Regions from separate parts of the Shewanella aegiceratis genome, predicted to be linked through region 1. Evidence: predicted binding sites of a transcription regulator. Region 1 holds the regulator's gene; each other region holds the start of a gene.

Region 1 (7,606 bases):
CCACCCAGGCATTGCCCGTCACCAGCTCATCTTCCGCAAGCGCTAGAGGCAACAGCGAGTATTTGACCGGCCCAAAATAAGCAGACTGGCTACCGGTCAAGAAGAGCAGCAACAACATCATCATGTAACTCTGAGTCAAGATCGCCATGGCGGCGCAGGACATGATTACCAGCTCGAGCTGCTTTAAGCGTCTGATCAATTTGGCTTTATCCATGTTATCTGCCACCACACCCGCGTGGGCGGAAAACAGGAAGAAAGGCAGGATAAACACGCCGGCGGCGAGGTTAACAAACAGATTAACGCTGATGGGCAGGCTCTCTATCTGGCTGTAAGTCACCATCAGCAGCAGCACATTCTTGTAGATATTATCGTTGAGCGCGCCCAGACACTGGGTCGCAAAATAGGGGAAAAACCGCTTGGTTAACAACATAACGCCTCCTTGTGATAACCCAATCCTTTAAGTTGTACCGCGAGATGATGACTAATAGCCTGCTCAATACCGATCCCGAGGGCAAAGAGCTTATCGTCCAGCGCCAGACTCACCAGGCCATGGACGCCGCCCCACAGGGCGCGGCTCGCCAGTAATAGTTGCTCAGTTGAAAGCTCGGGCAGCAGACGCGCCAGGCAAGCCTCAATAAGGCCGAACAGCTGCGCGATTAGCTGGGCATGGTGCTCGCTCAGCCCCTGCTCCTCCGTCGCCTTAAGCTCGAAGATCAGCTGAAACGCCCTTGGCTGCGCGAAGGCAAATTGCTGATAGGCCGCGGCCATTGCCTCAAGCTGACTCGACTCAGCCGCTTGGCTTTGAATCGGGTCAGCTTGAGCGCTAGCGGCCAGGCGCCGATACAGCTCGTCCAGAGTCTGCTCGGCAACCGCCAGCAATAAGCCCTGATAGCTACCGAAGAGATTCACCAGGGTGCTGGGCACATAACCTATGGCCGCCGCGACCTTGCGCAGGCTCAGGCTATCGAGCGGCTCGACCTCCAGGTGGCGCAGCACCGCAGTGGTCGCCATCGCCCGGATCTCATCATGAGTATGTTCTTTGCGTCTTGCCATCTCGGCTCCATCCCGCTGTTAATTTGTGCTCAAGTTACCAGCAAGCAAAATAAAAAACAACGTTCATAATAAGATTATTTTTCACCGGGTAGATGAAAATTAGGATTTTATCGCTGGAGTATCATGAGGATCCTATCTTCGCCCGGGCCGAAATAATCGGCCTCCAGCCCCTGCTCGACAAAGCCCAGCTTGGCGTAGAGGTGTCTGGCGGGATTCTCCGGCGCCACCGTGAGTTTCACCTGGGCCACACCATCTGGCAGCGCACTCAGAGACTCGGTGATCAGGCGCCTGCCTATGCCCTGCCCCTGAGCGGCATCATCGACGGCCACAGAGAGGATCCAGGCACAGTCGGCCTGTTCACTCCTAGCCAGCAAGATGTAACCGAGCAGGCGTTCAGCGTTATCGCAGGCGACAAGCAGCCCGCTCGGCCAGCAATCGAAGCTCTGACGAAAGAAAAAATCCGGGTAGGCATGGTCGCCAAAGAGCCCCTGCTCGAGACGATAGATCGCCGACAGCTGAGTCTTACAAGCCGCCTCGACACTGATAAGATTAGGATTATTCACCGGTTAACAACTCATCCCATGGCAGGTGAGTCGAGCCCACGACGATGAAGTTGGGGTTCTCTAGTGATTCGCGCTCGTTGTAGCTCAACGGCTGCAGCTCGAGATCCATCACCTGGCCACCAGCCTCTTCGATGATGATCTGCGCCGCACCTGTGTCCCACTCGCCGGTTGGGCCAATGCGCACATAGCAGTCGGCGCGGCCCTCTGCCACCAGGCAGCTCTTTAGCGCCGCACCGCCAAGCACCACGAGTTCACAGTGCTTAGGATGATTGAAGAGCTTCAACACAGATTGAGGATCCTGACGGCGGCTCACCGCCAGACGCAGGCTGGGCTCATCGTCTTTGGTCAGCTGCTTGCTGGCGATACGCACCTCGCCCTTGCTGCTACGCTTGTAGGCACCCAGGCCTGCCACGGCATAGTAAACTACACCCGTCATGGGCACATAGACGATCCCCATGATGGGACGATTGTGCTCGACCAGGGCGATGATCACCGAGAAGTCGCCGCTACCGGCGATAAACTCACCGGTACCATCTAGAGGGTCTACCAACCAGTAACGCTGCCAATCGGCGCGCTCGGAGAAGGGAATATCGGCATCTTCTTCTGATAGAACTGGGATCTCTGGCGTGAGACTACTAAGCTGGGAAGAGATGATCTTGTGGGCCGCGATATCGGCAGAGGTCACCGGGGTATTGTCGGATTTCACCTCTTTGTCAAAACTGCCCTCGAGGTAGATACCTTTGATGGCCTCACCCGCCTCGATGGCAATCGAAATCGCCTGCTCAACATACTCTTCTGGCTTCATCACAACTCCAACAGCCTACATCTGGCAATGCCTAATATGATAATTCGGATTAACTACTTTAGTTTTAGATGTTTCTGTGCCAAAAACAAGGCGCTAACGCTTCGAGATTCGGAAAAATCATCTTCTAATAACAGCTCAGACCACTGGCTCAATGGCCAGCGCACCACCTCTATGGGTTCGGGCTCATCACCCTGCAATCGACTCTCATACAGATCTTCGGCGACGAAGATCTGCATCTTGCTGGCAAAGTAGCCGGGCGCCAGGCTCAACTCCATCAGATGGGTCAGCTTACGCGCACCAAAACCTATCTCTTCCTGCAGCTCTCGGTTGGCCGCCTCCGCATGGGTCTCCCCGGGATCCACCAGGCCCTTGGGGAAACCCAGCTCATAGCTGTGGGTACCCGCCGCATATTCGCGTCCCAGCAATAGCTCCTCACCATGCACAGGCACCACCATCACGGCGCCACGGGCATTGCCCTTCATGCGCTCATACTGGCGCTCGACCTGGTTCGAAAATTTTAAATGCACCTGCTCTATCTGAAACAGACGGCTCTGGGCAACAACTTCAGCATGTAGGATCTGCGGCTTTTTGTCCGGCATGAAACTTCCTGATAAAAATGGCGTTTGCTTAACCACTCAATCTTACTATGATGGGCCTAATCCACAACTCAAACCAAGGAATTTTTTTACTCGCTTTATGTTTCCCTGGAATAAGATAGATACCGTGCTGCTGGATATGGACGGCACCCTGTTGGATCTGCATTTCGACAACCATTTCTGGCTTAGCCTGGTGCCTCAGGCCTTGTGTGAACAAAGGCAGATCTCAAAGGCCGACGCCCAACAACTGGTGGAGGATGCCTACGCCAAGGTGTTCGGCACCCTGGAGTGGTATTGCCTGGAATATTGGCAACAGGAGCTGGGTTTAGACATCCTGGCTTTGCACCACACTCTGGTGGACAGGATCCAGCTGCGTCAGGACAGCATGCCCTTTCTCACCGCTCTGGCCAGACACAGCAAGCGGCGCATCTTGGTCACCAACGCCCATCCCCACAGCCTGGCGCTGAAACTCGAGCACACAGATCTAGCTAACGGGCTCGACGAGATGCTCTCGAGTCACGCCACCGGCTATCCCAAGGAACACCCACAATTTTGGCGTCACCTGTTTAATGAGTTTTCCCTGGATCCCAGCCGTTGCCTGTTTATCGACGACAGCGAGCCCATACTACAGGCAGCCAAGCAGGCTGGCGTCGGCTACCAGCTGGGGATCAAGAATCCCGATAGCCAGAAGCCTCACAAGCAGTTTGCCGACTTCCCGGCCATCGACGATTACCATCATCTGCTGCTCTCCCTTGAACAGACGTAACTCGGCTAATCAATCACGCTGTAGGCGCTAATCGCTTGATGGGATTGGGAGAAAATCTGGTTAATACTTGCACTGTATAAAATACTGTATATACTGACAGGTACTGTATGGAAAGACAGGATTAATCATGAGACCCTTAACCCCGAGACAAGCCGAGATTTTAGATCTGATAAAACGCAATATTGCCGACACGGGCATGCCGCCTACCCGTGCCGAGATTGCGCGTCGATTAGGCTTTAAGAGCGCCAACGCCGCCGAAGAACACCTCAAGGCCCTGGCAAAGAAAGGCTGCATAGAAATCATGCCCGGCACATCACGTGGCATCAAGCTGACCCAGGAGGAAGAGCCTGAAGATCTCGGCCTGCCCCTCATAGGTCAGGTGGCCGCCGGTGAGCCCATCCTGGCCCAGGAGCATGTGGAACAACACTATCAGGTTGACCCTAGCATGTTCCGCCCCAGCGCCGACTTCCTGCTGCGCGTCAGGGGTGACAGTATGAAAGATATAGGTATTCTCGAGGGCGATCTGCTGGCGGTACATAAGGTCGAACAGGCAAGAAACGGCCAGATAGTCGTGGCGCGCGTGGAAGATGATGTAACGGTTAAACGCTTCGAGAAGCGTGGCAGCACCGTCTATCTGCATGCCGAAAATGAAGAGTATTCCCCTATCGTGGTGGACCTCACCACCCAGAGCCTGAGCATCGAAGGCCTGGCCGTCGGCGTTATTCGAAATGGAGACTGGCAATGAACAACCTAATGGGCATGGCGCCACGCCATCCAGGGCTGTGGGTCGATCTCGACAGCTCACTGAAGCGCGGCGATGGCAACACTATCTCGACTACGGCAAGTTCGACCCAGGGCAAGCAAGAGCTGCAGGCTCTCACTCCAGAGCTAGCCAGACTCAGTCAGCAGGGGCAATGGGTGGTGTTGATCAGCCCACCTAACATAGGCTACAAACAGATGCTGGCCGACGGCGGTGTGCGTATGGATCGCATCCTCTTGGTACACACCAAGGATGAGGTCGAAACCCTGTGGGCGATGGAAAAAGCCCTTACAAGTGGTACATCCAGTGCGGTGATCTGCTGGGCGCAAACCCTGGATGCCCGTGACAGTCGTCGCCTACAGATAGTTGCCAAGAATACTCGCGCCCTGGGGGTGGTGATCGAAGATGCGAACGGTCACTTACCTGCCAACCCTTTTCCCCAAGAGGATCTCGGCGGCCAGACCTTGAGTCTGTTCAGTTCGCTGCACTGATATTCCGCGCTCTACCTTTCCATACAGACGCCCCGCAAGGGGCGTTTTTGTGTCTGTTTTGTCTAGCAAAATAAAATAAAAGTGATCTTGATCAATATTTAAACAGCCATTAAGTTAGTAAGAGATATCAACGATTATTTGTTATATCGCACAATTTGGTTGTCGGCTTGAGCGGCGAAAATGAACCTGTATTACCTCGCCCACGGAAGCTGAAATTGGTCTGATATATTCAGCCGTAAGTGCAAGCGTGGTCACCACCAGCAGAACAAGAGATTCACCACCGACGCACTTTGAAGTCATCGTTGCTTTTTTGGGAACTGAAGAGTTTGCATAGAGCCGAGACATACTGTGTGGCTCTTCTTTGTAGTTGCCTTCGCAATTGACAGAGGAGAAGTCTAGTGAAGCAAGTGTTGTGTTGTTTGCTGGCGTTGCTATTTACGCCCACCATACTCGCAGCAGATATGCCCCTGAACATGACATCAGGGGTCACAGAGATCAGCAATAAGGTGTTTAGCCTTCATATGACGATTCTCTATATCTGTTGTGCCATAGGCCTAGTCGTCTTTGGGGTGATGATCTACGCCATCATCAACCATAGGCGCTCTAAGGGTGCCGTCGCGGCAAACTTTCATGAGAGCACTAAGGTAGAGATCGCCTGGACGCTCGTTCCCTTTGTCATCTTGATCCTCATGGCCATCCCGGCCACCAAGACCCTCATCGCCATGGAAGATCCCAGCAATGCCGATCTCACCATCAAGATCACTGGCTCCCAATGGAAATGGCACTACAGCTACTTCGATCAAGACATCAGCTACTACAGCCTGCTGGCGACCCCCAGAGAACAGATAGAAGGTAAGGAGACCAAAGGCGAACACTATCTGCTGGAGGTCGACAAGCCACTGGTATTGCCGGTTAATCGTAAAATCCGCTTCCTGATGACCTCGGAGGATGTGATCCACTCCTGGTGGGTACCGGCCTTCGCGGTAAAGAAAGATGCTAACCCAGGCTTTATCAACGAGGCCTGGACCCGCATCGACAAGCCAGGCATCTACCGCGGCCAGTGCGCCGAGCTTTGCGGCAAGGATCACGGCTTCATGCCGATAGTGGTGCAAGTACTTTCCGAGGCCGATTTCGACAACTGGATTGTCGAGCAGGAAGCACAGGCCAGCGCGGCCGCCGCCGAGGCGCAGGCTGCACTGTCGAAGACCCTGTCGAAAGAAGAGCTGATGACCCAGGGCGAACAGGTCTATATGGCCCGCTGCGCCGCCTGCCACCAGCCAAATGGTGCCGGTTTACCTGGCGTCTTCCCATCACTCATAGGCAGCCCAATCATCAAGGGCCCTGTCGCCGATCACCTAGATGTGGTGCTACATGGCCGCTCCGGCACAGCGATGCAGGCCTTCGCCCAGCAGCTCACCGCTACAGAAATAGCCGCAGTGGTTACCTTCGAGCGAAACGCCTGGGGTAACGACACCGGCGATACGGTTCAGGCAGCCGATGTCAACCAGGCAAACTCAGGCGCATCGAACGGGGCTAATACAGGAGCAGATACAGCTGCCGAAGCGGTTCAATCTGTGCCTACCCCGGCAGCCGAATCGAGTGCGGCAGCAAGCTCCGCCGCCGAGGAATCTCAAGCACCTGTGTTAGACGATCTGACCATGGACGAGCTGATGGCCAAGGGTGAAAAGGTATATCTCGGCCACTGCGCCGCCTGTCATCAGGCCACCGGCATGGGATTACCCGGCGCCTTCCCCGCCCTAAAAGGCAGCGCCATCGCCACAGGACCAGTTGAGAATCACCTAGACATAGTGCTTCACGGTAAGCCTGGAACCGCCATGCAGGCCTTCGCCAGCCAGTTAACGCCACAGGAACTCGCCTCGGTGATCACCTATGAGCGTAACGCCTGGGGTAACAACACAGGCGACATGGTTCAGGCAACAGACGTCAATCAACAGGGTCAATAGGGAGGCATTATGAATGCAATAACGCGTGAAGCAGATATGGATGCCACTCATATTGGCGAACATTCGACCCGCCATGAGGAGCACCCGACGGGCATAAAGCGTTGGCTGTTTACCACCAACCATAAAGACATAGGCACCCTGTATCTCTGGTTCAGTTTCATCATGTTCTTGACCGGCGGCGCCATGGCCATGGTGATCCGTGCCGAGCTGTTCCAGCCGGGTCTGCAACTGGTGGAGCCCAACTTCTTCAACCAGATGACCACGGTTCATGGCCTCATCATGGTGTTTGGCGCCGTGATGCCAGCCTTTACCGGCCTAGCCAACTGGCTGATCCCTATGATGATAGGCGCGCCGGATATGGCCCTGCCGCGGATGAACAACTGGAGCTTCTGGATCTTGCCCTTCGCCTTTGCGATCCTGCTCAGCTCGCTGTTTATGGAGGGCGGCGGGCCTAACTTTGGCTGGACCTTCTACGCCCCGCTGTCGACGGCCTATAGCCCGGACAGCACGGCGCTGTTTGTCTTCTCGGTACACATCATGGGTATCAGCTCCATCATGGGCGCCATCAACGTGATCGTGACCATAGTCAACATGCGCGCTCCGGGCAT
Region 2 (7,606 bases), 1.2 Mb from region 1:
ACGCCCCTCAACGGGGTGATCGGCTTCGCCAAACAGCTATTGAAGACGCCGCTGCACGCCAGCCAACAGGACTACATCAAGACTATCGAGAAGAGCGCCACCAACCTCTTGGGGATCATCAACGACATCCTCGACTTCTCCAAGCTGGAGGCGGGCAAGATGGAGCTGGAGAACATGCCCTTTGCCCTGCGTGAGGTGATCGATGACACCATCTCTCTGCTGGCCAACAGCGCCAAGGAGAAAGATCTCGAACTGGTGGTAGATATCGAACCGAGCATCAACGACAACGTCTCAGGCGATGCCCTGCGGGTCAGCCAGGTGATCACAAATCTGGTGGGCAACGCCATCAAGTTTACCGACAGCGGCAGCGTGCATCTCAAGATGCGCCTGACCAGCGAAGAGGCCGAGAAGGTCAATGTGCGCTGCGAGATCACAGACACAGGCATAGGCATAGACAAGCCCCACCAGGCTCAGCTGTTCCAGGCCTTCGGCCAGGCAGACTCCTCAATCTCGCGTCGCTTCGGCGGCACAGGCCTTGGGCTTATCATCACAAAGCGTCTGATCAACCGCATGGGCGGTCAAATTGGCTGTATCTCGGCGCCGGGTAAGGGCTCAACCTTCTGGTTCACCCTGCCGCTGAAGCTGAGTCCCTACCCCATCAGTCAGCCGCTGGAAACCGACAACCTCATCGACAAGACGGTGCTCCTGTTCGAGCCGCGGGAGCTGTCACGCAAGGTGCATGAAAACCTGCTCAAGCACTGGGGCATGCAGAGTGTCAGCATAACGACCCCGGAAGATCTGGCCAGGGTAGCTGGCGAAGAGGGCCGCCACTTCGACTATGCCATCATCAGCTGCAACGATTTGGCCAGCAGCCCTAACCTGCTGAACGTACTCAATAAGATAGCCAAGATCAGCGACTACACCCTTTACCTGTGTAGCAGCACAGACAGCGCCGCTAAGATGAGCCTGATCCAGCCTAATGTAGACAAGGTGATGCAGGCGCCGGTAGGCGAGCGCGCCTTGGCCGTCACCCTGATCAATCCCCACCGCGCCCAATATGAGGCCATGCCTTTCCAGGAAGCGGTCAAAGAAACCCAGGAGCGCGAACCCATGAGCGTGCTGGCGGTGGACGATAACCCCGCCAACCTCAAGCTGATTAAGACCCTGCTCAAGGAACTGGTTACTCAGGTAACGGTCACAGACAACGGCCAAGAGGCGGTGGAGATCGCCAAGGCCAAGAGCTTCGATCTCATCTTCATGGATATTCAGATGCCGGGCACCGACGGCTTTAGCGCCACCAAGCAGATACGTGAGCATTCACTCAATCGCAATACGCCGATTGTCGCCGTGACCGCCCACGCCATCGCCGAGGAGCGCGAGCGCATCGATCAGAGCGGCATGGATGGTTACCTGCCTAAGCCAATTGATGAGGCGGCGCTGAAGAGCGTGATCAGCCGCTGGAAGACCCGGCCGCAGTTTACCCATTTCGACCAGCACACCCTCAATTGGGATCTCTGCCTGACCCAAGCCAACCAGAAAACCAGTCTGGCGCTGGAGATGCTGCAGATGCTGGTCGACTCCCTGCCCGAGACCCGTGAGCACATCTCGGGCGCCCTCGAGCGTCAGGACAGCCAGGCCATGGTCAGTCATGTGCACAAGCTCCACGGCGCCAGCTGCTACTGCGGTGTGCCGACCACTCAGCGACTCTGTCGAGAGATTGAACAGTCACTCAAGCAAAATGCCAGTGTCGATCTGGTCGAGCCGGAAATACTTGAGTTACTTGACGAGCTTTCTAAGGTAGAATCGGCCGCAAATCAAATAATAGCCCAGTTATCTATGGATGTGATCGATGAGTAATAAACCCGGGTTTTTCAAGCGCCTCAAGGCCCTCGAACCAGAACAGAAGAAGCTGTTCGCCATCGCCCTTTGCCAACGCATGTACCCTAACTACCAGCTGTTCAGTGAGGTCTGCGAATTTGGCGACCCACAGGTGCTCGATACCGTGCTCAACCTGCTATGGCAATCCATGTACGATCAGAAGCTGAAACTGAATATCGATCTCTACCTCGAGCGACTGGATCTCAACACACCAGAGCCGAGCGAATTCGACGTCTACGGCGTCTATCCTGCCATGGACGCCGCCGTCGCCCTCACCTCACTGCTTAGCGCCATTCAGAGCAAGGTGGAAGACGACATCACCAACATCAGCAAGCTCTCTTCTGCCACAGTGGCTAACTATATCGAGGCCACACTCGAGGAGGAGATGGATGAAGAAACACTGGATGATCATATCTTCAACCACGAGGTGATGCAGGAAGAGAAAGCACTTCAGGCATCCTTGCTGGAGATCATCGAAGAGAACCCTAAGATCACCGCCGACTTCGTCAAGGCGCTGCGCAAGGAGTTAGTGCAGGCAGGCGTTTCTAACATAGGGATCTCAGTAGGCGCCTAACCCATGCGCAAACTTATCTACCAGGGATTTGTGCTCACCAACCCAGATGGGTTAACAAATACCTGGTGCCTCACCCTAGGGGAGCAGCGACGTGTCGGCTCCCTATTTGAGCTCAGGCGCCAGATCCATTTCTACCAGGAGCTGGGGATATTGCCGCCACCTAAGCCACTCCATCGACGATCCGGCCCCAAGCATTAGACTTTAGCGTTATAGGGACGCGGCGGGCAAAGTGTTACCCTAACGGCGTATTCGGTTTATCACCGCTCGGATCCCAGCCAAGGAAGTCGTCTCCCAATGTTAACCACTCTCTCGCCACTCTTTGTCGTGTTTGGCATCATGGTCACCGGCTTTATCGTGCAAAAGGCGCGGCTACTGCCCGAGGGCAGCGACAACGTCCTCAATCAGTATGTCTATTACATCGCCTTTCCGGCGATCATGATGATAGTGCTGGCAGAGACCCCGATCGAAGAGATCACCAACTGGGGATTTATTGGCGGCTACAGCCTGGCCATGACCCTTATCTACCTGCTCACCGGCCTGCTATCACTCTGGTTACAGCCCAAGGATAAACCCCTAGCGGCCATTCGCGCCCTCAACACCACCTTTGGTAACACCTCCTTCATCGGCATTCCGCTGATGATAATGCTGTTTCCCGGGGATCAGCTGGCGTTGGCCGCAGCCGCTTTAGCCAGCCTTTTATCGGTAACCGTATTTGCCATAGTGCTGGCCCAGCTGGCGCTGTTTCAGGGACAGACAGATAGCGCTCTCAAGACGGTGTTTTTCGCCCTCATTCAAAACCCCATCATACTAGGAAGCCTGGCCGGCGTAGCGATATCTGCCGCTCATATTGAGCTTTATCGCCCCATCGCCGAGATCATCCGGCAATTTGGCATGACCTCCAGCCCCTGCGCCCTGTTTGCCATCGGCATGGTGCTGTGCAAGGCCAATCAGGGGGGCAGAAACGCCGCTGGCATTCAGTCACGCCTTGCCGAGCTGGCCATGCTTAACCTGAGTAAGCTGCTGCTACAACCCCTGCTGGCCTATCTGCTACTGGGCGCCTTAGGAGTTAGCGGACAACTGCTACAGATGGGGGTGATTCTGGCCGCCCTGCCCACCGCCGCCAGCGTCTACCTGCTGGCCCACAGATTCAACGTAGGTGCCACCAGTAGCGCCCAAACCATCAGCCTGGGGATAGTGATCAGCTTTGCCACCATTCCGCTACTGCACCATTGGCTGGACTCGGGCACCGCAAGCTTGTTTTAACCGGCGCCTTGTTTTGTCGGACTGCAGAGCCTAAAACTTATTTTCATGGGTAAAAAGCACACAGGTATTTACTGTATATAAATTCAGTATATACTGTGCATGAATACAGTACTTTGTAAAAGGATGTCATCATGCTTTGTCAGCTCAGCATCAATAACTTTGCCATTGTCCGCTTTTTAGAACTCGACTTTAAGTCTGGGATGACCAGCATCACAGGCGAAACTGGCGCGGGAAAATCGATTGCCATCGATGCCTTAGGCTTGTGCCTGGGCAATCGCGCCGATGCCAATACCGTCAGACCGGGCGCGAGCAAGGCCGAAGTCAGTGCCCGCTTCGCCCTCAACGATATCCCGCTGGCCAAACGTTGGCTAGAAGACAATGACCTTGAGCTAGACGACGAATGTATCCTGCGCCGCACCATAGGCAGTGACGGTCGCTCACGCGCCTACATCAACGGTAACCCTGTGCCCCTCAACCAGATGCGTGCCCTGGGCCAGCTGCTTATCGGCATTCACGGCCAACATGCCCACCACGCCATGTTAAAGAGTGAGCATCAACTTACTCTGCTCGACAGCTATGCCAACCACAAGATGTTGCTCGAGGCCTGTAGCGCCAGCTACCAGCGCTTCAAGCTGATCCAAAAGGAGCTGAGCCAGCTACAGCTGTCGCAACATGAGCGCATCGCCCGCAAGCAGCTGCTGCAATATCAGGTCGAAGAGCTGGACGAATTCGCCCTGGGCGAAGAAGAGTTCGACGAGATAGAGGCCGAGCATAAGAAACTGGCCAACGGCACGGCGCTGATCCAGGCCTGCCAGCGCACCCTCTACCTGCTACAGGATAATGAAGAGGGCGCCATAGAATCGCTGCTCAACATGAGTCTGGATCAGGCCCAAGAGCTCGAAGGCTACGACCCTGAACTTAAAGGGGTGGGCAACATGCTTAACGATGCCCTGATCCAGGTACAGGAGAGTAGCAGTGAGCTGCAACGATACTTAGATAAGTTGGAGCTGGACCCGGATCATTTTGCCGCCCTGGAACAACGCCTGTCGAAGATCATGATGCTGGCACGTAAGCACCATGTGAACGCCAAAGATCTCTATCAGCATCATCAGGCACTAAGCCAGGAGCTGAGCGAGCTGGATTCGGATGAGGAGAAGCTCGATGAGATCGCCCAGCAGCTCGAGAGTTGCCGCGAGAGCTTCATCGCCCACGCCCAGAAGCTCAGCCAGAGCCGCCAGCGTTACGCCAAGGAGCTGGACAAGCAGGTTACCCGCTCGATTCATGAGCTCAGCATGCCCAAGGGTAAGTTTATCATCGACGTGCAGTTCAACCCCGAGATGATGTCGCCCAACGGCTGCGATACTGTGGAGTTTCAGGTGACTACTAACCCGGGTCAGCCGCTGCAGCCCATCGCTAAGGTAGCTTCGGGCGGCGAGCTGTCGCGTATCGGTCTGGGCATCCAGGTGATCACCGCCAAGAAGGTCGCCACCCCGACCCTCATCTTCGACGAAGTCGACGTGGGGATCTCAGGTCCGACCGCCGCCGTGGTGGGCAAGATGCTGCGCGCCCTGGGCGAGTCCACCCAGGTGCTGTGTGTAACCCACCTACCCCAGGTCGCCGGCAATGGTCATCAACATATGTTCGTCAACAAGCAGAGCAAGGCGGGACAAACCGAGACCTCTATGGTGCCGCTGGACAAGGGACAGCGTATCGAAGAGCTGGCTCGCCTGCTTGGTGGCGATGTCATCACCAACAACACCCTGGCCAACGCCAAGGAGTTACTACAGAGCTAAGCCAGATAGATTAAAAAATTGGCGAGCATCAGGCAGGTTACAAGCAAAGCGCGGCAATATTTTAGCCGCGCTTTTCATTTCATAAGCACCTCTGAGACGCGTCTATTGCGCATCTAATGTAGCGCTGTTGCACAGCGAAGAGACTCTGATAAACTGAGGCCTTTGCCGTCGACACTAAGTTAAAAGAAGTTAAAAGCCACAAGGATTTGAAATGCGACACTTTTTTCGTGCCCTGAAATGGATTTTATTTACCCTGCTACTCATTCCCGTCGGCGGCTATCTCACCTTGCTGCTGATCAATCTGCAAGATAGCGCGCCATCAGCGCAGGCCAGCGCCTTTCTTGAGCAGGTGAACGCCGAAGAGGCCGCCTTGAGTCAGCATCTTGAAAACAACCCTTATCTTTACGCCTTTGGCTTTGATGCGCCGAAAAAAGATAACCCCATGGCTCTCGGGCTTGAACGCTATCAAACGCACAGACAACTTGGTGTATTAGATAGGCCAAAAAAGACTGTCGACGAAAAATTCGAGCTTCCCGAATGGGCTATTTCCAACTGCCTCAAACAAGAAGGCTATCTCGATGAGTGTGCTCCCCTATTGGCCGAGCCAGAAACACTTAAGGCCACACTCGATGACTATGCCTGGCTAATTGAGCGCTACCGCACCCTTCTCTCCCTCGGTCATTGGCAAGATGACACCCACTTTAATTCGTCTCGCAGCATGATTCCTTTCAAGCATCTTACAGCTGCTCAGAAATTGTACCTTGTCGATGCCTACATCAATGGCACGGATTCAGCAGCCCTCATCGCCGCCATAGATGAAGATATGCAGTTCTGGCTGCAGGTGGCTAAACGGGTCAACATGCTTCCCAATAAAATAGTCGCAATCTCGGCGCTCAAGCAAAACATGAAACTGGGCGAGGTGCTCGTCAGTCAAAAGCAAACAGAGGATGAGGATACTCAAATACCTAGCCTCTGGCTGCAGTCCACCTCAGAAGAAGTGTTGTCACTAAAGCGGGTTAAACGTGGTGAGTGGCACTTCCTGATTAAGATTACACAATCTTTTGAAACGGGTGAAGATACTAGCATCACCTCGAAGATCACCGAAGTCATCCTCTTGCCACTTTTCCAACAACAAGACACAGCCAATCTCTACGCGGAAATCTTAACTGGCAAAGAAAGCAGCAAGCAATGCCCAGATAATCTCTCACTATCGGCCTTAATAACGTATGTCTATAATCCTATAGGGAAAATTATTCTCTGCTCCAGTCCGCGCTCCTTTGAGGGTTACCAGGCCGCAGCAAATCAAGTGGAATCTCTGCGCGCCGAGCTTGTTACCCGCTTAACAGCTCCTGCCATCTCAGCAGGGATGGAGACAGAGACCAATGACGAAAAACCTAGGGAGAGCTCACCAGAATAACGAGCCTACAGTTTATTTTTCCTTCATACAGCGGATCCCCTGACCAGCGTCAGGGGATATTAAATGCCAAAAATTTTTTGCTTTAAAATGCTATTCCGGAAGACGATCGAAACCGGGCACAGATTGGACTTCTTCCCCCCAATTCGCCCGCTCTGCCATAAACAGCTTTGCCGTCGGCGCGATGGGTACCTCGACATCCAGACAGCCTGCAGGCACCACGACCAGATTTAACGCCTGCAGCCGATAAGGCATAGGTGAGCCGCACACCTTGCAAAAACATCGCTTGTGCCGAGTATTCGCCACTTGAAAGGTTTGCAGCAAGGCCTCGCCACGCCGCCAGTCAAGGGCCAAATGATTGGAAAACAGGTTGGCCCCATGCAGTGAGCCTGTGCCCTTTTGACAGCGGCTACAGTGACACAAATAAAATGCATCGAAGCGACCCACTAAGCTAAAGGCCACGCCGCCACAGAGACAGCTGCCACTATACTCAACGTCCGATCTGTTTTGGTTAGGGCTCTCATCATCCATAACCTGTCTCCTCTTGCCTGAAAGCAACTAAAAGTTAAACTGAGCATGCAGTCAGCGCAGCAACAAATCAAATTTTCGCTGCTGTGCTAAAAACAAAAATCCCGACTGTCTGGACACTATGGCCTTCGACTCTCGGGACTCAATTTGAACTAA
Region 3 (7,606 bases), 1.9 Mb from region 1:
GTGGGGGATTGAGTCGCCACGCCTATGCCGCCAGCGATAATGGTCTCAAGGGAGCCGGTTTCTATCTGCGCGCCGGAGAAGAGGCCGAGATCTACCTTGATGCCGGAGAGATCCCAGAACTGACTGCTCTGGTTCACCAGGTGGCTATAGCCCTTGGCAATCTGCGCCGTCATCTCTACCTGAGTGCCCGTGGTCGAGAGTTGCACCTGTTTGACTTCACCAATCTTAATGCCGCGGAAGATGATAGGCGTTCCTATCTTGACCGAGCCCAGGTTGTCATCCACCAGGGTGAAGGTGAGGGCATCTTGACTGAGCAGGGTGGGCGATTCGACGCTGCCCATAAAGTCATGCACCTGATTGCCACTCTGGCCCGGTAGCACAGACACATAGGGGCCGGTTATCAGGGTTTCGGCAGCGGTGACGCCGGAAAGCGAGATGTTGGCATCGACGATAAAATATTGGGCGTCGTCGGCCAGGAATGGCGCGGCATAGTCGCCATAGAGGTAGGCATCCACGCTAACGCTGTGTAAGTCCTGTGACAGCTTGACCCGCTCCACTTCGCCTATCTGGTGGCCTTGATAGCGTATCGGCGCGTGGCTGCTCAGGCGGGTGCTGGCATCGAAGACTATGCTAATGGGGGTGGCCTTGGCGCGGGCTAACGTCTCTGAGCCATAGAGGTGGCTTTGATTGCCGATATCGTCTTGTTCCAGCAGTCCAAGGGAGACGCTACCCTTTAATGCGCCTTCCAGCGGCGCCACGTCTACCTTGACGCCATTGAGGCTGGCATCGACGCTCAGCGCGCCGTTACGCCAGAAGATGGTGCTTGGCTTAACCAGAGAGGCGAACTGCTTGTCGATACCCAGTTCGATGGCAAAGTCTTCGCTGCTGGCGCGCCAGTTGACTCCCTGCACCTCGCCAATCTGCATCTTCTTGTAGTAGATGGGGGAGTGGGCGGCGAGCCCGGCACCATCTGGGCTGCCAAGCACTATCTTGAGACGATTCTGCTTGGCGTGATAGCCTTCGGCCTGCTTGGTGTTGGCAAACAGCGGCAGCGATTGGCTAGGATTAGCGGTCTTCTTGCTGCGCCCCTGTACCAGACTGATGGCGCCCTTGGTGAGTGTGGTCAGATCCCTTGTGTTTACGCTCACGCCGTCAAGCGACGCATCGATGGCCAGGGCCGATTCGGTAACGAAGTAGCTCCCCTGATGGATAAGCTTGGCAAACTCGGGCCAGATCTGGATACGGTAGGCAAGACCCGAATAGTCAGGCTTAAACTCGACGCTATCTACCTGACCTATGGGCAACTGCTTAAAGCGCACCTCGGCGCCGGCGCTGATCCCCGGGTTCTCCTCGGCGCTAAGGCTGAGCATGAGTGGCGTTTGTGAGTGTTGCGGCGCCTTGGCCAGCAACGGATAGCTGGCCTGATGCTCGCCGCTGCCGGGCAGGAAGGCGACGACATTGCCGGTTACCAAACGACTGGCATGCTTGATGCCGCTGAGGGAAAGATCCGCGCCCTCGAGCCAGAATTGGCTGTCTGTGCCTAACAGCTCAGCATATTGGGTGGCGATGCTGGCATCGAAGCTGACGCCCGCTTCAGTTAGGTGAGTCTGGGTGATCTGGCCGATACTGATGCCGCGATAGACGATGTCGGCGCCTGTGCTAAGGCTATCGGCATCCTTGGCCGTGAGGCTAAAGGTGATGCCACCGAGGGCATGTTCCTTATCTTCGAAGATAGTGAAGGTCTGATTGACGCTAGCCTGTTCGCTGCTGCCCTGGGATGAGAAGCTGACGCCGCCGGCGAGGATGGCCGACAGGCTCTCAGTCTTGACCTTGATGCCTGAGAGCGAGGCGTCCAGCGCTAGGCCCGAGACATTCCAGAATCGCGAGTCTTGTTTCACCAGATGGGCATACTTCTTCTCTATATAGGCATTGAAGAGGATGCTGTCGTCGTTCACCAGGCGGTAGCTGACGATCTTTCCTACCGGGATCTGCCGATAAAACACCTGAGAGCCCACATCTAAGGAGCCGAGGGATGCGCTGGTCAGTTCTATCATCAAGCCGTCTGAGCCCGGCGCCACGGGCGGCGCCTGATCTTCGGCGGTAAATTCGTTCTTGTAGTCCCCCTCGCCAGGCTGGATGGCGATATAGTTGCCCGAGAATAGGGCGTCCAGCCCCTCGACGCCGGTGATCGAGGCCTTAGGGGTCACCAGCCAAAACTTGGTTTCATCGCGTAGGAAGGGCGTCGAGCGGTAGTCCATCAGCAGATCTACGTATACGCCCTGAAGCTGGTCGTCGATACTGATATCGACCACCTTACCCACGGTGAGGCCCTGGTATCTGACCAGCGTCTTACCCACATCTATCCCCGTGGCGCTGGGGAAGTGAATGCGCACCTCGACGCCGGATTCGCGAATACTCTTGATGCCCAGCCAGGCACCTAGTGCCAGGGCGATCAGGGGAAGTAGCCAGATGGGAGAGAAGAGTTTTTTCTTAACGACTTTTGGTGTTTCAATTTGTGTCATCTTTCGATTCCAATCGGTCCCAGAGTAAACGCGTGTCTAATACTTTTGCGGCCAGCTGTGTCAGCAGGATCACCAAGGCGAAGGCGGTGGCTGCTGGCGCGGGTTTGGCATCCCAAATCTGTCCCATGTTTATGAGCGCCGCGGTAATGGAGATCACAAACAGATCCAGCATGGACCAGCGACCTATCCATTCGATGATATGAAAGCCGGCCATGAGTGTCTTTTTCGAGATCGGCAGGCGATAGCTGATCGCCGTCAGATAGAGCGCCAGCCCAAAAATCTTCAACATGGGCACTAAGATACTGGCGGTAAACAGAATAATGGCAATAGGTAATAGGTCTAGGTGCACCAGATGGTTGATGCCGCTGAAGATGGTGTCCTGGCGAACCTGCCCTTGACTGGTCATGATAGTGATGGGGTAGAGGTTTGCCGGAAACAGCAAGATGGCGGCGGTGATCAGTAGCGCCCAGCTCTTCTGTACGCTGGTGCGATCCCGGCTCTGCACCGCTTGTCCGCAGCGCGGGCAGTTACCCTGCTCGAGATGGCACAGAAACTTGCAGGTAGGGCAGTTGGTCAGCCCCAATGATTCGCCTTGAGGAGGCTTGCTGAGCTTACTCATCCAGTACGCCCCACATATGTTCGATGTCATATTCACGCTGCATGAAGATCACCATGATAAACAGCATGGTGAAACAGAAGGTGCCGATACCGAAATAGAGGTCGGTGTAATCGGAGAGCTGAAATACCGAGACGAAGATGCTGATCATATAGATCTCCAGCATGGAGAGCTGGGCCAATAAGCTGTGCTGTTTGAGTAGCTTCTTATAGATGTTGCGAAAGAAGGGCACCTTGAGTCGGTATTTGACGATCAGCACCTGGGTCAGAATCGACAGAATAAGCAGGCCGGGAGCGATCACCGCCGCAACTAATACGGCAATGCCCACCACCCAATAACCCTGTGAGGCAACGGCCATGGCGCCGCCGGCTATGGTGGTGGTGCGAATACTGCCCAGAAAGTGCATCTCAAGCACGGGGAAAAAGTTAGCAGGGAAATAGAGCACCAGCGCCGTGATACACAGGGCCAACATGCCGTTGAGCGAACAGTAAGGGGTATCATAGAGGTTAGTGTGGCAGCGAGGGCAGAGGGCCCGCACACCCGTTGGCAAAGCGCGTTTTCTCACGACCAGATCGCAAGCACGGCAGAGAACGATACTCTTATCTAACACCTCTGTTTTCATATCTGTTCTGGGGCGCTTCCTGTCATCTAAGGTCATAGCAAGAGTGCAAATTTCTTGATATAGACCAGTAATCTATTGCCTATAAGATATTACTATAGTCAATCTATTGAAATACCTAATAAGGTGGCTCCCAAATCCGGAGCCAATAGTTGCGCAGATTCTAACAGATAAAGTTTGAGACTTGCATAAGAAGTTGTATTTATGAGATTCTACAACTGTATATAAAAACAGTGTGAGGGCGGATATGGCAGTTATAACGAAATTTGTCGTAGTCAGAGAAGGGGTGGAGAAGATGACATTCACATCTAAGAAGGAGGCGGATGCCTACGATAAGATGCTCGATATCGCGGATAATCTTCTTCCTTTTATCGAGCAAGTTGATTTAGGCTTAGATGAAAATGCATTGGAACAACTCTGTTTCTACATGGCAGAACATAAAGATCAGCTCATGGGACTCTTAAAAGGTGGCGCAGTGACTAAGGCGACACCGGCTAAGAAACCTGCCAAAAAAGCAGAATCAAAAGCTGAAACGAAAACATAAATTGTTAGGAAATTTGTATGAGTACACCTTGTTATACGACGCTTACCCGTCAAGTTGAAGCCCTGTTTAGCGGCGAAGATAATCTCGTTACGGCGATGGCGAACTTCTCGGCGCTGCTTAACGAGCATCTGGATGATATTAACTGGGTTGGCTTTTATGTGCTGCAAGGTGAACAACTGGTCCTGGGTCCCTTCCAGGGGAAAGTGGCCTGTACCCGTATCCCAATGGGTAAAGGGGTTTGCGGCACCGCGGCCCAGAGTAACACCACCCAGCGCATCGCCGATGTCCATGCCTTCGACGGCCACATCGCCTGTGATGCCGCCAGCAACTCGGAAATTGTTATTCCGCTGCGGCGCGACGGTCAGGTGATTGGCGTGCTCGATATCGATAGCCCCTCATTCTCTCGTTTCGACGAGGCGGATCAATTGGGGCTTGAGTCCTGCGTAAAAAGTCTGGAAAAGGCTTTATTTGCTTAAACTACAACCAATTTTGCACAATTGATGGTCGCTTTCGTCTGGCGCGCCCTTATAATAGGCCGCTTGATGAATTCAAAAACACGCCGTGACATTTTTCATTAGTTGAAATGAATACATGGCGTTTATTGACTGTAATTGATAAGGTATGTTGGATTGTGTGGTCGCCGCCCAGGGGCAAATAAGCGACCCGATGTCTAACCAATATGAACGACACGCCAGTGCCGATGTTAACCCGGCGAGGTGATAGTCCCTTTTAAACTGTGGAAGTAATGATGGAATCAACAGAAAAGTTGACCGACACCAACGCAATTCTTGCGTATTTATATGAAACATTTCCTTTATGCTTTATCGCTGAAGGTGAAACTAAGCCTCTAAAAATAGGATTGTTTCAAGACTTGGCTGAAAGGTTAGCTGATGATTCTAAAGTCAGTAAAACGCAATTAAGAATCGCCTTACGCCGTTACACCAGTAGCTGGCGTTACCTGAAAGGGGTTAAGGCTGGGGCACAGCGTGTCGATCTTGACGGCAACGAGTGTGGCGAGCTGGAACAAGAGCATATCGACCATGCACAGGCTACACTGAAGGAGAGCCAAGAGAAGGCTAAGGCAAAGCGTGCGGCGAAAGCGGCAGCAGAGAAGACAGACAAGTCTGGTCCTAAGCCTGAGAAGAAAGCCTTCAAGAAGCCACTGCCTAAGCGTAGTAGCAAACCAGCGCCTAAAGCGGCTAAGCCACAGGTTGAAGCAAAGGATTTAACCCCGGCAACACTGACTGAGTTGAAACCAAATCAACGCGTGAGTGTCAAACTAGGTAAATCGCCTGTTGCAGGTGTTGTCCTGGACATCAAGAAAGAAGATGTTCAAGTGCAGTTAGATTCAGGATTAACGGTAAAAGTCCCGGTAGAGCATATCCTGTTATAACTGTTCATCGTTTAAAAGGAGTAACTTGTTGATGCGAAAACTCACTCTGGCAGCATCCATTGCCAGCATCTTTGTAGGATTCTCGGCATGGGCACTGACGCCCAGTATTCCATCTAGCGAGTTGCCCTCTCTAACGCAAGAGCCGCAACATAAAGTAGCGAGTAAGCGAGTGACGGGTCTGTTCACTCGCGCCCATTATCATAGATTCGATCTGGACGACGCCTTCTCAGAGCAGGTGTTCGATCGCTATCTTAAGCAGCTCGATTATCGCCGCAATGTCTTACTTCAGAGTGATATCGACAGTTTCAAGCCCTATGCGACCCAATTCGACGACATGTTGAAGAGCGGCGATCTCACTGCCGCCTACAAGATGTTCGATCTGGTGCAGCAGCGCCGCTATGACCGTTTTGCCTACGCCTTATCCCTGCTCGACAAGGAGATGGACTTTAACGTCCCCGGCGACAGTTATCAATACGACAGAGATGATGCCGCCTGGCCAAAAGATGAAGCCGAGCTCAACGAACTGTGGCGTCAACGGGTCAAGTACGATGCGTTAAACCTCAAGCTGACCGGTAAGAACTGGGATGAAATTGTTAAGGTGCTCGATAAGCGCTACAACAATGCCATCAAGCGTTTGAGCCAGACTAAGAGTGAAGATGTTTTCCAGGGTGTGATGAACGCCTTCTCTCGTAGCGTCGAGCCACACACCAGCTACCTTTCACCGCGCAACGCCGAGCGTTTCCAGATGGAGATGAACTTGAGCCTTGAGGGCATAGGCGCCGTGTTGCAGATGGATGATGACTACACAGTGATTAAGAGCCTGGTTGCTGGCGGCCCTGCGGCCAACAGCGAAAAGCTGGCGCCGGAAGATCGTATCGTGGGTGTCGGCCAGGAAGGTAAAGAGATAGTCGATGTGATCGGCTGGCGACTGGATGATGTGGTCGAGCTGATCAAGGGGCCTAAGGGCAGCAAGGTTGTGCTGCAGATCCTGCCTAAGAAGGGCGGCTCTTCTGCCAAGCCAATCGACGTGACCATAGTGCGTGACAAGATCCGCCTAGAGGATCGCGCCGCGACCTCTGAGGTGATCGAGCCGGAAACCGGTGATTACGCCGGCCGCAAGGTCGGGGTGATTAAGATCCCAGGTTTCTATATGAACCTGTCTCAAGATGTCACCAAAGAGCTGGTTAAGCTAAAAGAGGCCAAGGTTGAAGGTGTGGTTATCGACCTTAGAGGTAATGGTGGCGGCGCATTAACCGAAGCGACACTGCTTACCGGACTGTTTATCGAGCAGGGCCCTGTGGTGCAGATCCGCGATGCTAACGGTAAGGTGTCGCAAAACCGCGACAATGACGGCCGTGTGACCTATTCTGGACCGCTCACCGTGATGGTGGATCGTTACAGTGCCTCGGCATCTGAGATCTTCGCCGCCGCACTGCAAGACTATGATCGCGCACTTATCGTGGGTGAGTCGACCTTTGGTAAGGGCACAGTGCAGCAGCATAAGAGCCTGGGCCGTATCTATGATATGTACGACAAGCCTATCGGCCATGTGCAATACACCATCGCCAAGTTCTACCGCATCAATGGCGGTAGCACCCAGCTTAAGGGCGTGACGCCGGACATTCCATTCCCAAGTGCCCTAGAGCCAGGTGAATACGGCGAAGCCGAGGAAGCCAACGCACTGCCTTGGGATAAGGTGCCAGTGGCCCAGTACGGTACGCTTGGGGATATCACTCCAGAGCTAGTGACTAATCTCGATTCGCGTCACCAGCAACGTATCAAGAAAGACGTTGAATTTGGCTATATCTATCAAGATATTGCCGAGTTCAAGAAGAGTCACAAAGAAACCAGCGTCTCTTTGGTCGAAAAAGAGCGTGTGGCCGAGCGTGAAGCCAACGATGAGAAGCAACTT
Region 4 (7,606 bases), 510 kb from region 1:
CGGCGGCATACTCTTTGTCGACGGCGCCGTGGCCCTCGCCAGACAGCTGGGAATGAGCGAACTGCTCATCGGCCTGACCATCATCGCCATAGGTACCAGCATGCCTGAGCTTATCACCTCACTGGTGGCTGCAAGACGCGGCGAGAGCGATATCGCCATCGGCAACCTGGTGGGCTCTAACCTGTTTAATATCCTGGGGATCTTGGGGATCACCGCCCTGATTCACCCCATCACAGCCAGTGTGCCCAAGCTGGACATGTTGGTGATGGTTTCGCTGGCACTGCTGCTTCTGCCTCTGGCTTGGAGCGGCCTGCGCGTGGGACGGCGCGAAGGCGCCTTGCTGCTGCTCTGTTACCTCGTCTATCTGGGCTACCTAGTCCTCTCCGCCCAATCCTATGAGTTAGCACCGCCTTTTTAGCGCTACCAATTTAGCTCAACCGCCGATGAGAGATGACAAATGTCATCCCTTATCGGTGACATCTGTGCCTGCACAAAAATCGCCATCAGACAGATACTCTCCTTAACCCAGCTACTGGGCATTACGCAACACAGGTACTTAAGGAGAAGCCAATGAAAACACTTATCATCGCCACCAGCCTGGCCCTACTCAGCCCGCTGAGCCAGGCCAATGACATTACCGAGATAGACAGCGCCGCCAATCAGATGGATATCGATCGTCTGAGCCAATTGAGCGACCAAAGCCAAGGCTATGAGCAGGCCTACGCCCTCTATCGCATGGCAATCAGTGCCAACATTCTCAGCCAGAAGGATCAGGCCCAGGCGGCATTGACCCGCGCCGAGAAGGCGTTGTCGCCCATTGCCGACCAAGGAGAAGCCGCCACCCTACTGGCCTCTGTCTACGGCATGCAGATAGGCTTAGACATGAGTCAGGCCGCCCAGTACAGCACTAAGATGGCCACTGCCCTCAATGACGCCGAAACCTTGGTCCCCCAGAGCCCTCGACTGGCGCTGGTCAAGGCGATCGCCGCCTATTCCAGCCCTAAAGATCATGGAGGCAGCATGAAAGATGCCATCGCTTTTAGCTCAAAAGCCATTGATCTATATCGAGAACCTTGCGATAACATCTGTTGGGGAGAGGCAGAGGCCTACACCTGGCGCGGCTTGGCCAAGCAGAATCTCGGTGACAAGGCGGGAGCCATTGCCGATTGGCAGGCCGCCCTGCAGGTACAGGCCGATTATGCCTGGGCAAGTTTCCTGCTAAAACAGAACCACTAAGGTAATCGGCTCAATATTGGTTGCCACTAAGCCAGATGGCTAAGCGTTCGAGCACTCATTGCTTAACGTCATGGACTTAGTGGCGCCTAGGATAAAGAAGATGGACAAATACCCTATTCCACACACCCTAGATATCGAGCGGGCAACCGAAGATAAGCTCGCCTGGGTCTATCTGATCAACCTGGGCTTCTATTTCATCCCGCTGTTCTTGCAGAATATGCCCACCTGGCACATAGTCCTGAGTCTGGTCGTGCTGGTGCCCTTTATCTACTGCTATTTTTGGGCCCACCGCAGCCCGAGTAAAACCGCCTACCAGCCTATCTTGCTGATCATCGCCCTGGCCTGTCTCATCACGCCGGTTAATATCGGCTCGCTGTCCCTGTTTACCTTTGCCGGTTTCTTTATCGGCTTTAACTACTCCCTGCCCAAGGCCTTCGCCAGCCTTATCGGCCTAGCCGTCATCCTGACGCTGCTAAGCCTAACCCTAGGTATTCACTACTACTTTGCGGTTTATGGCGTCGCCCTGATCACCGGCGTAGGCTTCTTTGGCGTGGCCGAGCGTAAGCGGGTCGAAGCCAAACGCGCCCAGCGGCAGAGTCAGCAGGAGATACGCCAGCTCGCCACCATGTTAGAGCGCGAACGTATCGCCCGGGATCTGCACGACATCATGGGGCACTCGCTCTCTTCTATCTCACTCAAGGCAGAGCTGGCGCGCAAGCTATTGGCCAAGGGGCAAACCGATCAGGCCAGCGCCGAGCTGACAGAACTGGAAACCATCGCCCGCGACAGCCTCAGCCAGATCCGCCAAACGGTATCAGGCTACAAACACAAAGGGTTAGACGCCGCCCTGACGCACCTGTGCCAGATGCTGAGGGACAAGGGCATGGCCGTCACCCTCTCTGGTGAGCTGCCATCACAGCCACAGGAAGTCGAGACCCAGTTGATCCTCAGCCTGACCGAGCTGTGCAACAATGTTATGCGTCATAGCCAGGGCGATAGCTGTAATATCGACTTGTCGGCAACACCTCAGGGGCTGCGGATCTCGGTCACAGACAATGGTAAGCTGAGGCAGCTCAGCGAAGGCAATGGCCTCACCGGCATACGTGAGCGACTGCGCCCCTTAGGTGGTACACTTAGTATTGAGCTCGAGCCAAACCCGCAATTTATCATCGAGTTACCAAATCAGGGATAGAGACAGGATGAAGATATTACTCGCCGAAGATCAAGCCATGGTCAGGGGCGCGCTGGCCGCGCTCCTCACCCTCGAGGGCGACTTTGAGGTGATACAGGCCTGTGACGGCGACCAGGCCCTGAGTCTGCTCAAGCAGCAGGAGTTCGACCTGCTGCTGACCGACATAGAGATGCCAGGCCTCAGCGGACTGGAGCTGGCTCAATGGTGTCAAAATCAAGCGGCGCCGACTAAGGTCATCATCCTGACCACCTTTGGCCGTGCAGGCTATATCAAGCGTGCCATCGAGGCGGGCGTGGGCGGTTTCTTACTCAAGGACGCGCCTTCCGAGACACTGATCCAGGCAATTAACGCCGTCAGCCGCGGCAAGCGCATCATAGATCCCGAACTGGCCATCATGGCCGTCGGCGAACAAGACCCCCTCAACGATAAGGAACGCCGGGCGCTCAGGCTCGCCAGCGAGGGACGCTCCAGCGCGGAGATCGCCGCCACCCTGTTTATCGCCGAAGGCACTGTGCGTAACTATCTCTCCGAGGCCATCGCCAAACTCAATGCCAGCAATCGCATCGACGCCGCCCGCATCGCCAAGCAAAAGGGCTGGCTGTAGCCTCAGACTATGACCTCAGGCTTTACCCCAGGCTTTAACCTGTCATGGCTAACGCGAGATTGCGTTCATGCCGAACTCTGATAGTATATGTATATATTTACAGTAATAGACTCAGGTTCTGGTTAAATAGAACGCTAAATCAAATGGGTACAAAGCGTGGATAGACTCGATCTCATGGCTGTGACAGAGTTAAAGGGCGTTGCCGCCAAGATGGCGCAGCGGCTGGAGAAACTCGGCATCAATACAGTCCAGGATCTGCTGTTTCACCTGCCGCTACGCTACGAAGACCGCACCCAGATCTATCCTATCGCCGCCCTCTATCCCGGTAGCTATGGCACCATAGAGGGCATAATACAATCGACCCAGATCGTCCAGGGGCGCAAGCGTATGCTCACCTGCACGGTACGCGACGACTCGGGCACCATAACCCTGCGCTTCTTCAACTTCTCCGCCGCAATGCGTAACGGCCTCGAAGAGGGCGAGCGCATTCGCGCCTATGGCGAGGTGCGTCGGGGCAAGCTTCACCGGGAGATCATCCACCCGGAATACAAGATGCTCCACGGCGAGAGCGACTTCAGCCTCAGCGATACCCTGACGCCTATCTACCCAACCACAGAGGGACTCAAGCAGGCCAGCTGGATCCGTTTGACGGATCAGGCCCTGGCGCTGCTGGCCCATGGCGCCCTGACCGAACTATTGCCGCCTCAGCTGAGGCCCAATCAGCTCTCATTGGTCGACGCGCTGCAGCTGCTGCACAGGCCCCCGAGCGAGGTCAGCCCCTTTGCCTTGGAGCAGGGCACACATCCGGCGCAGCAAAGGTTGATCCAGGAGGAGCTGCTGGCCCACAACCTGAGCATGTTACAGCTTAGGGCCCGCAGCAATCATGATAAGGCTATCGCGATGCAGCCCACAGGGCAGCTACTCAATCCCTTCCTGGCCTCTTTACCCTTCAAGCCCACCGGCGCCCAGCAGAGAGTGGTTGCCGATATCACCCAAGATCTCGACAAGGCGCATCCCATGATGCGCTTGGTGCAGGGCGATGTGGGCTCGGGCAAGACGCTAGTGGCGGCGCTGGCGGCGCTACAGGCCATAGAGAGCGGCTATCAGGTCGCCATGATGGCACCGACTGAACTGCTCGCCGAGCAGCACGCCAACAACTTCGCCGCCTGGTTCGAACCCCTCGGACTAACGGTCGGCTGGCTGGCGGGTAAGCTCAAGGGTAAGGCGCGGGCGCAGTCGCTGCAGCAGATTAAGAGCGGCGAGGCCCATATCGTCATCGGCACCCACGCCATCTTTCAGGAGCAGGTGGAGTTCAACCGTCTGGCGCTGATCATCATCGATGAGCAGCACAGGTTCGGGGTGCATCAACGCTTGGGGCTGAGAGAGAAAGGGATCAGCCAGGGCTTCCACCCCCACCAGCTGATCATGACGGCAACCCCTATCCCCCGCACTCTGGCGATGACCGCCTATGCAGATCTCGATACCTCCATCATCGACGAGCTGCCGCCGGGGCGCACGCCGGTGACCACGGTTGCCATCTCAGACAATCGCCGCGGTGAGGTGATTGATCGCGTGCGCCAGGCCGCGCTGCAAGATGGGCGTCAGGCCTACTGGGTCTGTACCCTGATCGAAGAATCCGAGGTGCTGGAATGTCAGGCCGCCGAAGACACGGCCGAAGAGCTTAAGCAGCTGCTGCCCGAGCTGTCCATCGGCCTGGTGCATGGCCGCATGAAACCCACTGAGAAACAGGCGATCATGGACGCCTTTAAGACCGGCAGCATACAGCTACTGGTAGCTACCACAGTGATCGAGGTGGGGGTCGATGTGCCCAACGCCAGCCTGATGATCATCGAAAACCCCGAGCGCCTGGGGCTCGCCCAGCTGCATCAGCTGCGGGGGCGTGTCGGCCGTGGCGCCGTGGCCAGCCACTGTGTGCTGCTCTACAAGGCGCCGCTTTCCCACACAGCCACCCAACGTTTAGGAGTGCTCAGGGACAGCAATGACGGCTTCGTGATCGCCCAGAAAGATCTGGAGATCCGCGGACCGGGTGAGGTCTTAGGCACCAAGCAGACGGGTATCGCCGACATGAAGATAGCGGACTTGGTACGGGATCAGGCCCTCATCCCCCACATACAGAAACTGGCCCAACATGTGATGCAAGAGGTGCCGGAAAATGTTGACGCCATAGTGCTGCGTTGGTTAGGGGAGCGCCAGCAATACGTGCAGGCCTAACTCAGCTAACAATTAAATATTTTTTATTTCACTGGCCGCCCCTAGACAAGCCCGGTGAATTTTGCAGAATGGAAAGAGGCCTCTGTGGTCACAGGGCTTATTCCAGCCACAATTCAAGGAAATCTCATGCAAGTCAGTCAAGAAGATAGAATTGCCCCACAGACAGCGCGCAGCGGGATCAATGCGCTCAGCATTGCAGTGGTGATCATATTAGTGTTGCTCGCCGCCGGCGCCTACTATTTCCTGGGCAGTGACGAACCCGCGCCCGAGCCTGAATTGCCAGCCCCTATTACCCTGCCTGAGCCAGAGCCGGAGCAGCCCCTGCCAACCGATGCGGCCCTGCCTGAGCCAGAAAACCTGGCGCCGGAGCCTGAAGCCCAGGTAGAAGAAGCGCCTGCCGAGGCCGTTGAGACCCTGCCGACACTGGCCGATAGCGATCAATATGTTCATGACAAGACGGTCGAAGTGGCCAATGGCATGAAGATAGACCCGCTACTGGTCGAGAAAGATATCGTCAGACACTTCGTGGTGTTCGTCGACAACCTGGCTCAGGGCGAGCTGGCCCGCAAGGTGAGCCCACTCAAGGCGCCCAACAGCAAGTTTACCGTCTCCGAGGTGACCAACAAGACCTACCTCAATCCCGACAGCTACCATAGGTATGATCTCTATGCGAACTTCGTCGATAACCTGGACGAGGAGCAGCTGCTTAGCACCTATAACAAGGTGAAGCCTCTACTGGGTGAGGCCTTTGCCGAGCTGGGTTATCCCGACATGAATTTCGATGACCGTATGGTAGAGGCGATCGACGTAATGCTATCCGCTCCCGTCATCGACGCGCCGATTGAGCTGGACAGCGTCAGCGTGAACTATAAGTTTGTCGACCCTCAACTCGAGAGCCTGCCCAACGCCCAGAAGCTGATGATCCGCATGGGGCCGGAAAACAGCAAGAAGGTCAAGGCCGCCCTGCGTAAGCTCAAGAAGCAGCTCAAACAGTCATAACCCCCAGCTCGCCCACCTCCCCGTGGGCGAGCTCCCTCCTACCTCCTCAGTTCACACTATCTAGCAACAGATCAATCACATATTTATGTCACCCGTCAAAGGGTGTACAATAGCCGCCCCACAAATACACCTTGTGGCTCAGTTTCTGGTTATGGAAAACATCAGCAAGACGCTGTATTTAGAGGCAAAGTAGTGCGGTTACACTTTCACATTCATTCTGCGGGCGCCTGGTCTCCCCTATACCAGTGCTTAAACGATTGGCAGACATGGCCAACGCCGCCGGCAGATGCCGAGCAGCTCGCTCAGGCCGCCCCGGCGCTGAAACAAGTGCCCGCCATGCAAAGGCGACGCTTTAGCAAGCTCACCAAGATGTTGTTGGATGTCGCCTTTCAGTGCGACGCGCCCGCCCAATGCCGTACCATCTTCGCCTCTCGCCACGGCGAGCTTAATCGCACAGTGGATCTGCTACAGGACATAGTGCGCCAGCAGCCCATTTCGCCCATAGGCTTCAGCCAGTCGGTGCATAACACCGCCAGCGGCATCTTCAGCATATTGACGGACAACCGCGCGCCTTCGACCTCGATTGCCGCCGGTGAGGCCACCCTCACCCAGGCCCTTGTCGAGGCCTATGGACAACTGGCGGAAGATAACGCGCCGCTGCTGCTGGTGTTTGGCGACGAGCCCGTGTCAGATATTTACAAAGAATTTACCCAGGAACCCGAGCTGCCGCTGGCCATCGCGCTGCAGTTGTCGCTATGCCAAGATCAGGTTTCAGGCACTCAGCTAGTCATTGAGACCCAGCCAGATGCCGCCGAATTAGCGACGGCGCAGCCGCTGAGCTTTGGCCAAGTGATCCACGCCATCGCCAGTCAGCAACCGCTCGAAGGGCGCCTGAATCAATACCTGGTGCGGATCTGTCATGACTAGTCAGGTCGTCGCCAAACGCCTGACCGGCATCGCCTATATTCCTCGCTGGCTGGGCGGGGTGAGCTGCTATATCGCCTTCGGTTTAGGGGGCCTGCTCAGCTCACTCACCATATTGCCCGTACTCAGGTTCTGGCCCGGCAGCCAGCAGGTGCGCATCGCCCGGGTGCAACGTGCCGTGCATCTGATGTTTCGCGGCTTCGTGCGTATGCTCACCTGGGCCGGGGTCATTCGGGTGACCACCCAAGATCTGCAACGGCTGGAAAGTGCCAAGGGCAAGGTGATCATCGCCAACCATCCGACCCTGGTCGACGTGGTGGTGCTGATCAGCCTGATGCCCAATGTCGGCTGTATCGTCAAGCAGGGACTATGGCGTAACCCCTTCCTGCGGGGCGTAGTGTCCTGCGCCGGTTATATTC

The links. The regulator LexA, encoded in region 1, represses DNA repair genes until DNA is damaged. The targets are predictions, from matches to a motif close to TACTGTATNNNNATACAGTA.
Region 2: recN (DNA repair protein RecN) is a predicted target of LexA. The motif match lies at 3,807-3,826, and genes of this name have one in related genera.
Region 3: K0H80_RS09115 (YebG family protein) is a predicted target of LexA. The motif match lies at 3,974-3,993, and genes of this name have one in related genera.
Region 4: recG (ATP-dependent DNA helicase RecG) is a predicted target of LexA. The motif match lies at 3,118-3,137, and genes of this name have one in related genera.

Annotation. Positions count from the first base shown of each region.
Region 1 is NZ_CP080416.1:133,634-141,239, reverse strand. Features, by position in the region: gene K0H80_RS00660 (MFS transporter) at 1-430, opposite strand, end outside; gene K0H80_RS00655 (TetR/AcrR family transcriptional regulator) at 421-1,053, opposite strand; gene K0H80_RS00650 (GNAT family N-acetyltransferase) at 1,161-1,616, opposite strand; gene cysQ (3'(2'),5'-bisphosphate nucleotidase CysQ) at 1,609-2,421, opposite strand; gene nudE (ADP compounds hydrolase NudE) at 2,475-3,020, opposite strand; gene yrfG (GMP/IMP nucleotidase) at 3,118-3,783, shown strand; gene lexA (transcriptional repressor LexA) at 3,911-4,528, shown strand; gene K0H80_RS00625 (cell division inhibitor SulA) at 4,525-5,034, shown strand; gene coxB (cytochrome c oxidase subunit II) at 5,433-6,998, shown strand; gene ctaD (cytochrome c oxidase subunit I) at 7,035-7,606, shown strand, end outside.
Region 2 is NZ_CP080416.1:1,351,722-1,359,327, reverse strand. Features, by position in the region: gene barA (two-component sensor histidine kinase BarA) at 1-1,857, shown strand, start outside; gene K0H80_RS05985 (YjaG family protein) at 1,850-2,452, shown strand; gene K0H80_RS05980 (hypothetical protein) at 2,456-2,650, shown strand; gene K0H80_RS05975 (AEC family transporter) at 2,747-3,715, shown strand; gene recN (DNA repair protein RecN) at 3,847-5,508, shown strand; gene K0H80_RS05965 (hypothetical protein) at 5,720-6,925, shown strand; gene K0H80_RS05960 (GFA family protein) at 7,016-7,453, opposite strand.
Region 3 is NZ_CP080416.1:2,020,291-2,027,896, forward strand. Features, by position in the region: gene K0H80_RS09100 (MlaD family protein) at 1-2,522, opposite strand, end outside; gene K0H80_RS09105 (paraquat-inducible protein A) at 2,509-3,141, opposite strand; gene K0H80_RS09110 (paraquat-inducible protein A) at 3,134-3,760, opposite strand; gene K0H80_RS09115 (YebG family protein) at 4,005-4,301, shown strand; gene K0H80_RS09120 (GAF domain-containing protein) at 4,319-4,777, shown strand; gene proQ (RNA chaperone ProQ) at 5,050-5,694, shown strand; gene prc (carboxy terminal-processing peptidase) at 5,726-7,606, shown strand, end outside.
Region 4 is NZ_CP080416.1:4,133,500-4,141,105, forward strand. Features, by position in the region: gene K0H80_RS17935 (calcium/sodium antiporter) at 1-418, shown strand, start outside; gene K0H80_RS17940 (tetratricopeptide repeat protein) at 571-1,236, shown strand; gene K0H80_RS17945 (sensor histidine kinase) at 1,337-2,428, shown strand; gene K0H80_RS17950 (response regulator transcription factor) at 2,436-3,032, shown strand; gene recG (ATP-dependent DNA helicase RecG) at 3,189-5,264, shown strand; gene K0H80_RS17960 (DUF3014 domain-containing protein) at 5,391-6,263, shown strand; gene K0H80_RS17965 (beta-ketoacyl synthase chain length factor) at 6,456-7,190, shown strand; gene K0H80_RS17970 (lysophospholipid acyltransferase family protein) at 7,183-7,606, shown strand, end outside.